Regions from separate parts of the Streptomyces sp. NBC_00038 genome, predicted to be linked through region 2. Evidence: riboswitches for the same ligand, from Rfam matches in the RefSeq annotation. Region 2 holds a riboswitch; each other region holds the start of a gene.

Region 1 (3,174 bases), 2.7 Mb from region 2:
AGGCCGCCTCGGCCGCCGCCGTGCTGCTGGCGGGCGGCACGCCGGGCAAGCGGTTCGCGCTGCCGGGTGCCCGCGTGCTGATCCACCAGCCGTCGTTTCCCGAGCCGATCCAGGGGCAGGCTTCTGATCTGGCCATCCAGGCCGAGGAGTTGACGCGTACTCGGAGGATGCTGGAGGAGATGCTCGTGCGGCACACAGGCCAGAGTCCGGAGCGGGTCGCCGCGGACATCGAGCGGGACAAGATCCTCGACGCGCCTGCGGCACTGGCGTACGGACTGATTGACGGGATCATCCCGAGCCGCAAGGCTTCTCGCCCCACACCCGGCGCGAGGTGAGCGGCCGATGCTCCCACCCGAACTGCCCCCGCTGCCCGCACTGACGCGCGCGGAAGCCGAGTTGATCGACCGTTACCTGGACGTGGTCGACCTGCTCGGCCGCATCAACCCGGCCCGCCCCGGGGACACCTACCGAGGTCTGCGAGCGGCTCAGGCGCTGGTCGCCAAGGCGACGGCACTGCGGGACGCCCTCGCGCTGATGCACCAGCGCGGCGAGAGCGAGGTGCACGCTCCGACCCTGGCACAGGCCCTGCGTGTCCTCGACGGCGAGCGGCGGGCCGCCCGCGTCACCCTGCCGCCCGGTTCCGACAGCTGACGCCCTCCCACCCGGGCCCCCGCACACGCCGACCCGTCGGAGCGTCCGGCCCGGGTTTCAAACGCACCAGATGGTGTACCCCCGGATGGCGTAGACACCCATCCTTCCAAGAGCGCGCAGAAGTTGCGCAACGCGCGTAGCGCGATTGCGTACTTGAAGCCCTTCGTTGCTGGTACGGGCGTCGTCGGCCTGCTGGACACTCGCTCGAACGGCGGGGTGTCCACCCGAACGGGTGAGTGGTGAGTAACCCCACAAACCACCGATTCCGCTCGGATTTTCCGACATCAATGCGTGAAGATCCCTTCCGACGACAAGCCCCCGCCACACCGGCGGGGCGGTCCGGGTCGGACGCCGAGTCCTGCCGCCTCCCGGATGACCGGTCGACAGATGTGCATCGGCAGGAGTGGAGGACCCAGCACGACGGGCCGCCGGAGAGATCCGGGCGGTCCTTGGGGTGAAGCCGCAGTAAGCGGCCGGGCTACTTCGCCAGCCCGAATCCGACAGGTCATCCTTCACAGGCGGCTGACGAAGGGTTGCGCATGACTGCGCTCAATCGTGTCCCGTCGCTGTGGACGAGGGCCGGTACGGCCTCGGCTCTCACCATCGCCGCCGTGGGCGGCAGCCTCGTGGTCCCCGGCGTCGCATCCGACGCCGAAGCGGCCACCCTGGCGACGAAGGCACTTCAGGTCGCGGCTTCCAAGAAGGGCTCCCCGTACAAGTACGGCGCCGCTGGGCCGCGCCGTTTCGACTGCTCCGGGCTCACGCTCTACTCGTACAAGAAGGCGGGCAAGAAGCTGCCTCGTACGGCCGCGGCGCAGTACAACAAGACCAACCATGTCTCCGCCTCGAAACGCAAGGCCGGAGACCTCGTGTTCTTCCACTCGGGCCGGAGCGTGTACCACGTCGGCATCTACGCCGGGAAGGGAAAGATCTGGCACTCCCCGAAGTCCGGGGAGGTAGTGAAGCTCCAGAAGATCTGGACGAAGAGCGTCTGGTACGGCCGAGTGAGCTGACCCGTTCCGTGGGGGCGACGGCGCGCGCCGTCGCCCCCACGGAACGTGCGGCAGGGCGTGAAACACGGTCGAACCGGTTACTCGTCCACCATGGTGGAACAACGTCCCCGCACGGAACGCGACGAGAAACCTCTTGAGCGCGCCGACCGCAATTTCGCCGAGCTCCTCCAGGAGCTGCGGGTCACCCAGACCGGCGTGCAGATCCTCTTCGCCTTTCTGCTGACCCTGGCCTTCACCCAGCGCTTCCCTTCGCTGGACACGACGCAGCGCGCCACGTACGTGACCACGCTCCTGCTCGCGTTCCTGGCCGCCGCCCTGTTCACTGCGCCGGCCGCCCTGCACCGGTCGCTGTTCCAGCAGAACGTCAAACCCGCCATCGTGCGGGTCTCCTCCTGGCTGACCCACGTCGGCCTGTACGTGCTGATGCTGGCGTTCACCGGATCGGTGCTCCTCGTCGTCGACGTGACGGTGGGGCGCGGCGCCGGGATCGCCGCGGGCGCGGGCACTCTGGCCGTCTGTCTGGCTCTGTGGACCGCCCTGCCCTGGCTGGTGCAGCGCCATGTCACGTCCGCAGAGGGGCGAGGAGAGGAATCGGACCCAGCGACGTGAGCGTGCTGCCAGTTGTGCTGCGCGGTGCCTTCGGACGCGCCGCGCAGCGCAACTGGACCGGGACTCAGGGCTCTTGCGGACCCCCGGCCGTCACCGGCTCGACCGGTGCCGTCCAGGGCAGTTCGATGGAGATGGTCTTGCCGCCTTCGCGGGTGGGCCGGACGGTGAGTCTGCCGCCGCACTCCGCGGTCAGCCAACGGATGATCACCATGCCGCGTCCGTTGTCCTGCTGGACGGCTGCGGGCAGTCGTTTGGGAAAGCGTGGGTGGCTGTCGGTGACGCCGAGGCGCAGGTGTTCGTCCCGGTCGAGGCGGACGTCCACTCTGAAGGTGGGCGACTGCCCGAAAGTGTGCTGGACGGCGTTGGTGGCTAGTTCGGACACGATCAGGCGTACGGTGTCGGCGACTTCGGAGTCACCCGGCAGGCCCCATTCGGCCAGCACTTCGGCGACGAATTTCCGGGCCGCGGAGACCGAGGCTGGATCGCTCGGCAGAGTGACGGATGCTTCCTGATGGTCTGCCATGGCGCGGTCGTCCCTTTCCCACGGGACCGGGGTCCGACACGGAGCGGATGGTTCGAGTACGGTCCCGGACTGGTGCTTCGCGCCAGACTGCCATTACCTGGCCGGTCACGGGTGCGATCCACCGAGATATGCATATATCTGTCGCTCGAAGCGGTGAACTCTGCGACGGAGGACCGTATTTGGGCGGCTCGGAAGGAGTAAGGAGTACGGCCATGCAGTACGGTCCCGCGGTACGCCGCCGCAAGCTCGGTGCAGAACTGCGCGCTCTGCGCGTGGGTGCGGCTCTCACGAGCGGGGAGGCGGCCCGTCTCCTCGGCTGGCACCAGTCGAAGGTGAGCCGGATCGAGACCGGCACGAGTGGGGTCAAGCCCGCGGACG
Region 2 (3,174 bases):
TGCGAGCGCGGCCGACGTCACCACCTGGGACCGTGTCGCGGAGTGCGAGACGGGCGCCGCCTGGAGCGACAACTCCGGTGACGGGTACTACGGCGGGCTGCACGTGACCCAGTGGGACTGGGAGAACTACGGCGGCCTCAAGTACGCCCCGAGCGCCGACCAGGCCAGCCGCTCGCAGCAGATAGCCGTCGCCGAGAAGATCCTCGACGGCCGGGGGCTCGTCGCCTGGCCCACCTGTGGACCCCTCTCCGGGCTCAGCAAGGACTCCGCCTCGGTGGAGGTCGACACGGGTGTGTCCGACGACTCGTCATCCGACACGTCCACTTCGGACTCCTCGGACTCTTCGGAATCAACCGACTCATCTGGTTCGACCGACTTGTCCGCATCGTCCACCCCCTCGCCGTCCGCTTCGTCCTCGTCCGGCACTTCGACCAAATCCGATACTTCGGATGAGGGTGCGGGTGCGGACTCGAACGGATCAAACAGTGACGACTCGGACAAGTCCACCCAGGAGGACGGCTCTTCGAGTACGTCCGACAGCGCGACGACCGGCGCCGGGCGGCACCGTGGTGACACCGCCACCGAGGGTGCGACCGACAGTCGTACGGACAGCACGTCCGGGCGGCACGCCTCGCGTGAATCCGACGCGGCCCGCGATGTCGTCGACGGCTCGTACGTCGTCCGCGCCGGAGACAGCCTCTCGGTCATCGCCGACGCCCTTGGCCTCGAAGGCGGATGGACCGAGCTGTACGCCGAGAACGAGGAGACGGTCGGCACCGACGCGAACCTCATCCTCCCCGGTCAGAGCCTTGCAGTTGATGTCGAACCGGGCGAAAAGTAGCGGGAGTTCACGTCATGGTTCGCCATGGAATGTCCGGTTTGGCGAGAATGAGAGATGGATCTCAGACCCCCTGATCGTCTTTGAAATTCCGCCGATCGCCTGCCTACGGTCGTGACCGCTCGCCACAGCGGGCCCCGACGGACGCAACGCCGAATCCTGCCAGCGGCCGTACGGGAACAGTCGTCGCGTCAAGCGCCGTAGGCAGGAGCGGGGGACCCAAGGTAAGTGCCGCGCCCGGTAGTTGACCGGGAGTGGCTTGGGGTGAAGCCGTGTGCCGAAAGGTGCGCGACCGGGCACTCACCCGCCCGAACCCGACAGCTCACCTCGCAGGCGTCGGTGAGGGGATCACTTCATGCTGCGTTCGTGCAAGGGCAAGCACCGTCGCCCGTCCAAGGTCACCCGCATTGCCACGCTCGCCGGGGTGACCGGCGTAGCCGTCGCCGCCCCGCTCATGGCGTCCGGCACCGCCTCCGCCGCCACCACCTCCGAGTGGGACACCGTCGCCCAGTGCGAGTCCGGCGGCAACTGGGCCATCAACACCGGCAACGGTTACTACGGCGGTCTGCAGTTCTCCTCCTCCACCTGGTCCGCGTACGGTGGCAGCGCTTACGCCGCCACCGCCGACCAGGCCTCCAAGTCCCAGCAGATAACCGTCGCCGAGAAGGTCCTCGCCGCGCAGGGCAAGGGCGCCTGGCCGTCCTGCGGCACGGGCCTGTCGAGCGCCGCGTACGACGGTGGCACGAGCGACTCCTCGTCGTCCTCGTCCTCCTCCTCGTCGAGCAGCGAGCAGAGCACCACTCCTTCGCAGCAGTCGAGCACGCCCACCGCCACGACCAAGGCCGCTGCGACGAAGACCGTCGACACCCCGACCGGCAAGAAGGTCAAGAAGGGTGACGGCGAGTACAAGGTGAAGAAGAACGACACCCTCAGCTCCATCGCCGAGGCGAAGAACGTCAAGGGTGGCTGGCAGCAGCTGTTCAAGCTGAACAAGGACATCATCGACGACGCGGACTTCATCTACCCGGGTCAGCAGCTGCACCTCAGCTGAAGCGCGAAGCCTCAAGACTGAGGAGCCATGGTTGTCGGCCCACGGCGGTCGGCTGACAACAGGCTCGCAGCTGAACCACAGCTCTCTCCTATACGTGGTCTCCATACTGAAGGCCTCGTGTGGGTCACCCCCGTCCCCACGGGCTCCCCGCTCCGGTGCGTGTTCCCCCGTACGCACCGGGGCGGGGTTTTTCATTCCCTTTTTGTTCCGATCTGGAACAATGTTTACCCTGAGTTCTGCCCAAGGGATGGTCGACCGGCTGGCCGATCCCTCCGAGCCGGTTAGGCTCATCCCGCAGGGGTCTAAAAGGCCCCCGCGTACCCGCGTCACATCCCAGAAGGAGATGCTCGTGCCGTCCATCGACGTCGTCGTAGCCCGGGAAATCCTCGACTCGCGAGGGAACCCCACCGTCGAGGTCGAGGTCGGCCTCGACGACGGCAGCACGGGTCGTGCCGCCGTTCCGTCCGGCGCCTCCACGGGTGCCTTCGAAGCCATCGAGCTGCGCGACGGTGACCCCAACCGCTACGGCGGCAAGGGTGTGGAGAAGGCCGTCCTCGCCGTCATCGAGCAGATCGGCCCGGAGCTCGTCGGCTACGACGCCACCGAGCAGCGCCTGATCGACCAGGCGATGTTCGACCTGGACGCCACCGACAACAAGGGCTCGCTCGGCGCCAACGCCATCCTCGGCGTCTCCCTCGCCGTCGCGCACGCCGCCTCCGAGGCCAGCGACCTCCCCCTCTTCCGCTACCTCGGCGGCCCGAACGCGCACCTGCTGCCCGTTCCGATGATGAACATCCTCAACGGCGGCTCGCACGCGGACTCCAACGTCGACATCCAGGAGTTCATGATCGCCCCGATCGGCGCGGAGTCCTTCTCCGAAGCGCTGCGCTGGGGCGCCGAGGTCTACCACACCCTCAAGAAGGTGCTGAAGACCAAGGGCCTGTCCACCGGCCTCGGCGACGAGGGCGGCTTCGCCCCGAACCTGGAGTCCAACCGCGCCGCGCTCGACCTCATCATCGAGGCCATCAAGCAGGCCGGTTACATCCCCGGCGAGCAGATCGGGCTCGCGCTCGACGTCGCCGCGTCCGAGTTCTACAAGGACGGCAAGTACGAGTTCGAGGGCAAGTCCCGCTCGGCCGCCGAGATGACCGAGTACTACGAGGAGCTCGTCTCCGCGTACCCGCTGGTCTCCATCGAGGACCCGCTGTACGAGGACGACTGGGCCGGCTGGAAGGTCATCACCGACAAGCTGGGCGACAAGGTCCAGATCGTCGGCGACGACCTC
Region 3 (3,174 bases), 3.5 Mb from region 2:
CGCCCAGGATTCCGCGGGGTTGGCCGGCGCCTCGACCGCGTACATCCAGGCGATCTTGTGCCGCAGCTGGGCGAGTGTCGAGGTCAGCGCGGTGCTTCCGGAGGCCTGCGCGAGGGTCTCGTGGAACCAGCCGCCCAGCGAGCGCAGATCCTCGCTGTTGCCCCTCCTGGCCCGCTCCTGACCCAGTCTGACCAGGCCTCGGAGCACCTTGAGGTGGGCCTCGGTGCGGCGCTGCGCGGCCCGGGCGGCGCCCAGCGGCTCAAGGAGCATGCGCATCTCGAGCAGGTCCCCGGCCTCCTGCTCGGTCGGCTCCGCGACGCACGCGCCCGCGTGCCGCCGGGTGACGACGAAGCCCTCTGCCTCCAGCGTGCGCAGGGCCTCGCGCACAGGGACGCGCGAGACTCCGTAGCGGCGCGCGAGCAGTTCCTCGGTGAGCCGGCTGCCGCGCTCGTAGACACCCGCGACGATGTCGTCGCGGATCGCTGTGCATACCGAGTGCGCAGGAACACGCATACCGGACCTCCGCTTTAATCCCCGTGAAACGCCGTCGATTGACGCTTGTTCAGTGACTCTATTGCAGAGACTCGGAATTTCCGATGGCGGGCCGGAATCCATGGATATTTTTTGGACAGGAAGCGGTTCGAAACGACAAGGCCCCGGCTCGTGCGAGCCGGGGCCTTGTGAAGTACGTACGCGAGTGATCAGACGTTCACGCCGGAGCGGCGTCAGATGTTCACGTCGTGCGAGCGGAGGTACGCGACGGGGTCGATGTCCGAGCCGTACTCGGCGGTCGTCCGGGCCTCGAAGTGGAGGTGCGGCCCTGTGGTGTTGCCGGTGGACCCGGAGAGGCCTATCTGCCGGCCCGGGGTGACCGTCTGGCCCACGGAGACGCCGATGGACGACAGGTGGCCGTACTGCGTGTACGTGCCGTCGTTCATCTTGATGACGATGTTGTTGCCGTAGGCGCCGCCCCAGCCGGCCTCGACGACGGTGCCGGAGCCGACCGCGTGGACCGAGGTGCCGGACGCGGCGTGGAAGTCGATGCCGGTGTGGCTGCCGGAGGACCAGAGGCTGCCGCCGGTCTTGTAGCCGGTGGAGATGTACGAGCCGGTGACCGGCGGGACGAAGGTGTTGAGGCGCTTGCGCTCGGCCTCGCGGGCGGCGCGCTCCTTGGCCTCGCGCTCCTCCTTGGCCTTCTCCGCGGCCTTCTTCCTCGCGGCCTCGTCGGCCTTCTTCTGTGCGGCTGCCTCGTCGGCGGCGTGCTGCTGGGCCGCGGCCTGCGCGTCGATCTGGTCGGCGATCGTGTCACCGATCTCGACGGCCTGGGTCAGGCCGGTCTGCTCGACGGAGTTGTCCGCGGCGAGCGCCGGGGCGGCCAGGGAGCCGAGGACACCGGTGGTGGTGAGCGCCGCGACGCCGATGGCGTTCGTGGTCGTGCGCTGCACGCGGCTCGGGCGACGGTGCTTCCCTGTGCCACAGGTGAACGCCATGGAGGGGCTGATCCTTTCCTTCCTTCTCGCCTACCGGGTTAGCTGACGGGTTCGGAGCAGGAAGGTCTCCTACGGACCACCTCCGGGGAGGGCGTCCGATTCACCCCAGGGACTGCGTGTGGGTCCCCGGCTCCCCTGGCTCGCGCCGTACGGGGACTAAGCGATGGCTGTCCGGTGCCGCGGGTGCGGCGCACTGCCTGACGAACAGCCGGACCGACGCTAAACGGGACATCTTTCAATCGACAAACGGATCACGGCTTTTGTAGCGCATGCCACAGGGCAGACAGGCAACCTCTCTATCAATACGGACAAATGGGGGCCCAGGAGACTCCGTGGTCTCCTGGGCCCCCAAGGGCACTGCTGTCCTACTCCGCCGGAACGACGCTCACTTCACCGATTCCGAGGGCCTTGACGGGCTCCTCGATCGTCGCGGCGTCGCCCACCAGGACGGTCACCAGGCGGTCCACCGGGAAGGCGCTCACGGCGGCCGCGGTGGCCTCCACGGTGCCCGTGGCGGCGAGCTGCTGATACAGCGTCGCCTGGTAGTCGTCGGGCAGATGCTGCTCGACCTGGTCGGCCAGCGTGCCCGCGACGGCCGCCGCCGTCTCGAACTTGAGGGGCGCCACACCCACCAGGTTCTGTACGGCGATGTCGCGCTCGGCGTCCGTCAGGCCCTCCGCGGCGAGGGTGCGCAGCACCTTCCAGAGGTCGTCGAGCGCCGGGCCCGTGTTCGGGGTGTCCACGGAGCCGCTGATGGCGAGCATCGCGATGCCCGAGCCGTCCGGGGCGGAGCGCAGGACCTGGCCGAACGCCCGCACACCGTAGGTGTAGCCCTTCTCCTCGCGCAGGACGCGGTCCAGGCGCGAGGTGAGGGTGCCACCGAGGCAGTACGTGCCGAGCACCTGGGCGGGCCAGACGCGGTCGTGCCGGTCGGCGCCGACACGGCCGATGAGCAGCTGCGTCTGGACGGCGCCGGGACGGTCCACGATGACGACCCGGCCGGTGTCGTCGGCGGTCACCGGCGGCACCGGGCGCGGCTCGGCGGACGAACCGGTCCAGGAGCCGAGCGTGTCGGCGAGCAGCGCGTCGACGTCGACTCCGGTGAGGTCGCCGACGATCACGGTGGTGGCCGTGGCGGGGCGTACGTGCTTCTCGTAGAAGGCGCGTACGGCCCCCGAGTCGATCGCCTCGACCGTCTCCTCGGTGCCCTGGCGCGGGCGCGACATGCGCGACGTGGCCGGGAACAGCTCCTTGGAGAGCTCCTTCGCGGCGCGGCGGGCCGGGTTGGCGGTCTCGTGCGGGATCTCGTCCAGCCGGTTGCGCACCAGCCGCTCGACCTCGCTGTCCGCGAACGCCGGTGCCCTCAGGGCGTCGGCGAGCAGATCGAGGGCCTTCGGGAGGCGTGAGACGGGGACTTCGAGCGACAGGCGTACGCCGGGGTGGTCGGCGTACGCGTCGAGCGTGGCGCCGCAGCGCTCCAGCTCGGCCGCGAACTCCTCGGCGGAGAGCTTGTCGGTGCCCTCGGAGAAGGCCCGCGCCATGATCGTGGCGATGCCGTCGAGGCCCGCGGGCTCGGCCTCCAGCGGCGCGGCGAGCAGCACCTCCACGGCGACGACCTGCTGGCCGGGGCGGTGGCAGCGCAGCACGGTCAGGCCGTTGCCCAGGGTGCCTCGCTCGGGTGCGG
Region 4 (3,174 bases), 1.8 Mb from region 2:
TGAGGATGCGGATGCCGACATGAGCCGGACTCGATGCCGGGGCGGCCCCACAGCGCGAGGCTGATCCGCTGACCGGCGTCCGCCCAGGCGGGCGGAGTCCGGACCACGAGGTACACCGGGTGCTCGCCCTCACGCCCCGCAGCTACGTCCTCGTACCGAGACTCGTGCCAAGACCCGTATCGAGACCCGTACCGAGCCAGGGCGATGGTCAGCCCCGGCCGCAGCAGCCCGTCGGGAGCGACCCTCGGCAGGTGCCAGCGCAACAGGTCGGGAGCCAGATGGCGGAGATCGGCCCGGATCCGGGCTGCGAGGCCGCGGCCATGCGTGCGCGCCACGGAACGCAGATTGAAATCGACGTCGATGCCTGCGGCGGCGCACGCCCCCGCCCAGTCCCCGGCGGAGCGGCGGGCGGTCGCAGTCTCGATCATGGAAGGCGGCACGGCGAACTCGCGCACGCGCAGCCAGAAGGAAAGGCGGGAATCCCCATTCGCGGTCTGAGTGAGCATCAGCACTCACCTTGCGCGGATGGGACCCCCAATCTGCCTACGGATTGAGTCATCATCGCGGCGAGCATAACGCCCCCGACCGCGATCCGGCAGGTGCATTTTCTGAGGTGCGGACCCGGTGCGGACCGCTCAGGGGGATGCGTCCGACTCAGTAGGCCCCGTTGACGTTGTCGATCGAACCGTACTTCGCAGCGGCGTAGTTGCAGGCCGCCGTGATGTTCGCGACCGGGTCGTAGGGGTCCATCGAGGTGCCGGCCACGTGGTAGGCCGTGAAGGTCGGGTCGATGACCTGGAGGAGGCCCTTGGACGGGGTGCCGGCGGCGGCGTTGGAGTCCCAGTTGTTGATGGCCAGGGGGTTTCCCGCGGACTCGCGAATGATGTTGCGGTAGATGCCGTCGTAGGAGCCGGGGATTCCGGACTGGGCCATGATGGCCAGGGCCTCCTTGATCCAGCCGTCGAGGTCGTTGGTGTAGGTCGCGGTGGTGGCGGGGGCCGCGGCGGAATCCGTGGTGGAGCCGGTCGACTTAGCGGACGTTTTGGCGGTTTTCGTGCCAACCGTCAGGGTCGTGCCCGGGCGAATCGCCGCCGGGTCGCCGCCGATGACCGCGGCGTTGGCCTTGTAGAGCGCCTGCCAACTGCCGTCCTTGGTGTGTTCTCGCGCGATCTTGGACAAGGTGTCGCCCGCGGTGACCTTGTACGTGACGAGCTTGACGTCGGGGACCGCGGCCGGAGCGGCCTTCGCCACCGCGGTGGCCTGGGCGGGCACGGACGCCTGGGTGGCGGCGTGGGCGCCGGTCGCGCTCACCAGGGGGAGTGCGAGTGCGGCTCCGCCCGTTCCGGCGGCGACCATGCCGCGGGTGAGGTGGTTGGTCCTGGGGCGGCGGTGCTTGCCTCGTGCGGGCATGGCGAATTCCTCTCCGGCGCCTGCGAGGTGAGCTGTCGGGTTCGGGCGGGAGCTGCCCGGCCGCGTGGGTGGGCGCGGCTTTACCCCTAGCCGTTCCGGAGTCCGGATCGGCGGCTTACCTGGGTCCCCCGCTCCTGCCGTGAGCGTGTGGGTGGGTGGGGTTTCCGGGCGGCGGCAGGATTCGGCGTTCCGCCTGGATCGACGCGAACGTATGCGAGAGCACATGTCGGGAACAAGGCCCGATTTCGCGGCGTAGATCGCTTTTGCCTCGGTGGATTGCAGAGAGAATCGCCCGATTCCACCGGAATGTGAAACTCAACTTGCCTTTCGCGAACGGGCAATTGTGAGGCGGGGTCAGATGTCGATCTTGTCCGGACGTGACCCATTTCACGCGACCAAGCGTGAACAAAGCGGCGACGTAGGCAATCTAGGTGCAATACGGGCATCTGCTGGATGCCCGAAGGCGCGATGACCGGGTGGCCGCCCAGCCCCCTGTCCCGCGGAATAGGCGGCCGCCTAGCCTGCCGTCCGCGGAATTCGCCGCTCCCACGTCCGGTGGAACACGACTTCGTCCCCGTCGCTGCAGATCACCTCGTTCAAGGTGATGAAGTCATGGGCATCGCAGGTGATTTCGGAGGTCGTGGAGACCCGCGCGTCCCAAGGCAACTCCGGCCGGTGCAGCCGGATCGACCAAGTCGACCGGGTCCGCGCGGACAGCGGATCCGACTCGTTGATCGTGTACGTCTCCAGCGCGTCCTCCGTGAATTCGAGGCCGTCGGGATAGACGCGGGTGCCGCCGTAGCGGGGGTCGACTTCGAGGCGCCACTCGCCCTTGGCGACGTCGCGTACGACGAGGCGTTCGGGGCGTGGTTCGTCGAGGGTTGCCGGCACGACGACGCCCAGGGGTTCGGACTCCTCCGGCTCCTCGAAGGTGATCGGGAACGACGACTGCCTTGCCCGTACGGGGAGTTCGAGGGCGCTGCCCGCCGGGTCCAGGGTGAAGCCCGCCTCCGAGCCGGGCTGGGGCCAGATCCACGGCCAGTACGCGGAGGAGACGGCCAGCCGGATGCGGTGGCCCGCGGGGAAGGCGTGGCCGATGCCGTTCAGCTCGAAAAGCACGTCCTCCGTAGAGCCCGGTTTCCAGGGAACCGCCTGGTCACGGCCGTGACGTGCTGACAGGTTCAGGACGCCGCGGGTGACGAGGGTCGATGAGCCGTCGGGGGCCACGTCGCAGACCCGGGCGATCACCTGGCCGCGCTCGGCGTGCGAGGTGAGTCGCAACCGCACCTTCGGGCGCCCCAACACCCAGGTCTCCTCCGGGACTTCGAACTCGAAGCACGCCGAACGGCCGTCCTCCTCCCGCTGGTCCGGCGGCAGGTCCGCGTCGTTCCCGAAGGGGAAGAAGCGGCCCGCGTCCACGCCCGTGTGCATGGGGGAGCGCACCAGTACCGGCGCGCCCTGGAGGCCGTACGAGACCGGCGTCACGGCGGGCGACGGCCAGGTCTCGTCGCCCACCCACCGGCCCGGCAACACCTCGTACACCGTTGCCGGACGATGCGAGTCACTGACGTACGAGCGGAGGAGCGGCTCCGACATCACGCCCCTGCCGGAACCGGAGGAGGGCTTCAGCCAGTGGTCCCACCACCGCAGCGTCTCCTGAAGGAACCCGATCGCCGGGCCCGGCGGCAGGCCCCGGTCCGGGTACTGGTGCGACCAGGGGCCGATCAGGCCTCGTACGCGATCGGGTGGCAGGTTCTCGACCAG

What was found. A riboswitch is a leader RNA that binds a small molecule or an ion and turns the genes downstream of it on or off. The one in region 2 is predicted to bind cyclic di-AMP.
Region 1: linked by a shared signal. The riboswitch ahead of OG219_RS07785 (C40 family peptidase) and the one ahead of OG219_RS19930 (transglycosylase family protein) in region 2 are both predicted to bind cyclic di-AMP.
Region 3: linked by a shared signal. The riboswitch ahead of OG219_RS35795 (M23 family metallopeptidase) and the one ahead of OG219_RS19930 (transglycosylase family protein) in region 2 are both predicted to bind cyclic di-AMP.
Region 4: linked by a shared signal. The riboswitch ahead of OG219_RS28350 (LysM peptidoglycan-binding domain-containing protein) and the one ahead of OG219_RS19930 (transglycosylase family protein) in region 2 are both predicted to bind cyclic di-AMP.

The regions. Positions count from the first base shown of each region.
Region 1 is NZ_JAPELQ010000001.1:1,672,306-1,675,479, forward strand. Features, by position in the region: gene OG219_RS07775 (ATP-dependent Clp protease proteolytic subunit) at 1-335, shown strand, start outside; gene OG219_RS07780 (hypothetical protein) at 343-651, shown strand; cyclic di-AMP (ydaO/yuaA leader) riboswitch at 1,001-1,187, shown strand; gene OG219_RS07785 (C40 family peptidase) at 1,191-1,664, shown strand; gene OG219_RS07790 (DUF6328 family protein) at 1,755-2,273, shown strand; gene OG219_RS07795 (ATP-binding protein) at 2,338-2,796, opposite strand; gene OG219_RS07800 (helix-turn-helix transcriptional regulator) at 3,009-3,174, shown strand, end outside.
Region 2 is NZ_JAPELQ010000001.1:4,401,946-4,405,119, reverse strand. Features, by position in the region: gene OG219_RS19935 (transglycosylase family protein) at 1-841, shown strand, start outside; cyclic di-AMP (ydaO/yuaA leader) riboswitch at 1,025-1,189, shown strand; gene OG219_RS19930 (transglycosylase family protein) at 1,194-1,889, shown strand; gene eno (phosphopyruvate hydratase) at 2,233-3,174, shown strand, end outside.
Region 3 is NZ_JAPELQ010000001.1:7,931,227-7,934,400, reverse strand. Features, by position in the region: gene OG219_RS35800 (GntR family transcriptional regulator) at 1-513, opposite strand, end outside; gene OG219_RS35795 (M23 family metallopeptidase) at 726-1,490, opposite strand; cyclic di-AMP (ydaO/yuaA leader) riboswitch at 1,503-1,663, opposite strand; gene OG219_RS35790 (pitrilysin family protein) at 1,856-3,174, opposite strand, start outside.
Region 4 is NZ_JAPELQ010000001.1:6,250,911-6,254,084, forward strand. Features, by position in the region: gene OG219_RS28345 (hypothetical protein) at 1-506, opposite strand, end outside; gene OG219_RS28350 (LysM peptidoglycan-binding domain-containing protein) at 655-1,410, opposite strand; cyclic di-AMP (ydaO/yuaA leader) riboswitch at 1,415-1,566, opposite strand; gene OG219_RS28355 (CocE/NonD family hydrolase) at 1,927-3,174, opposite strand, start outside.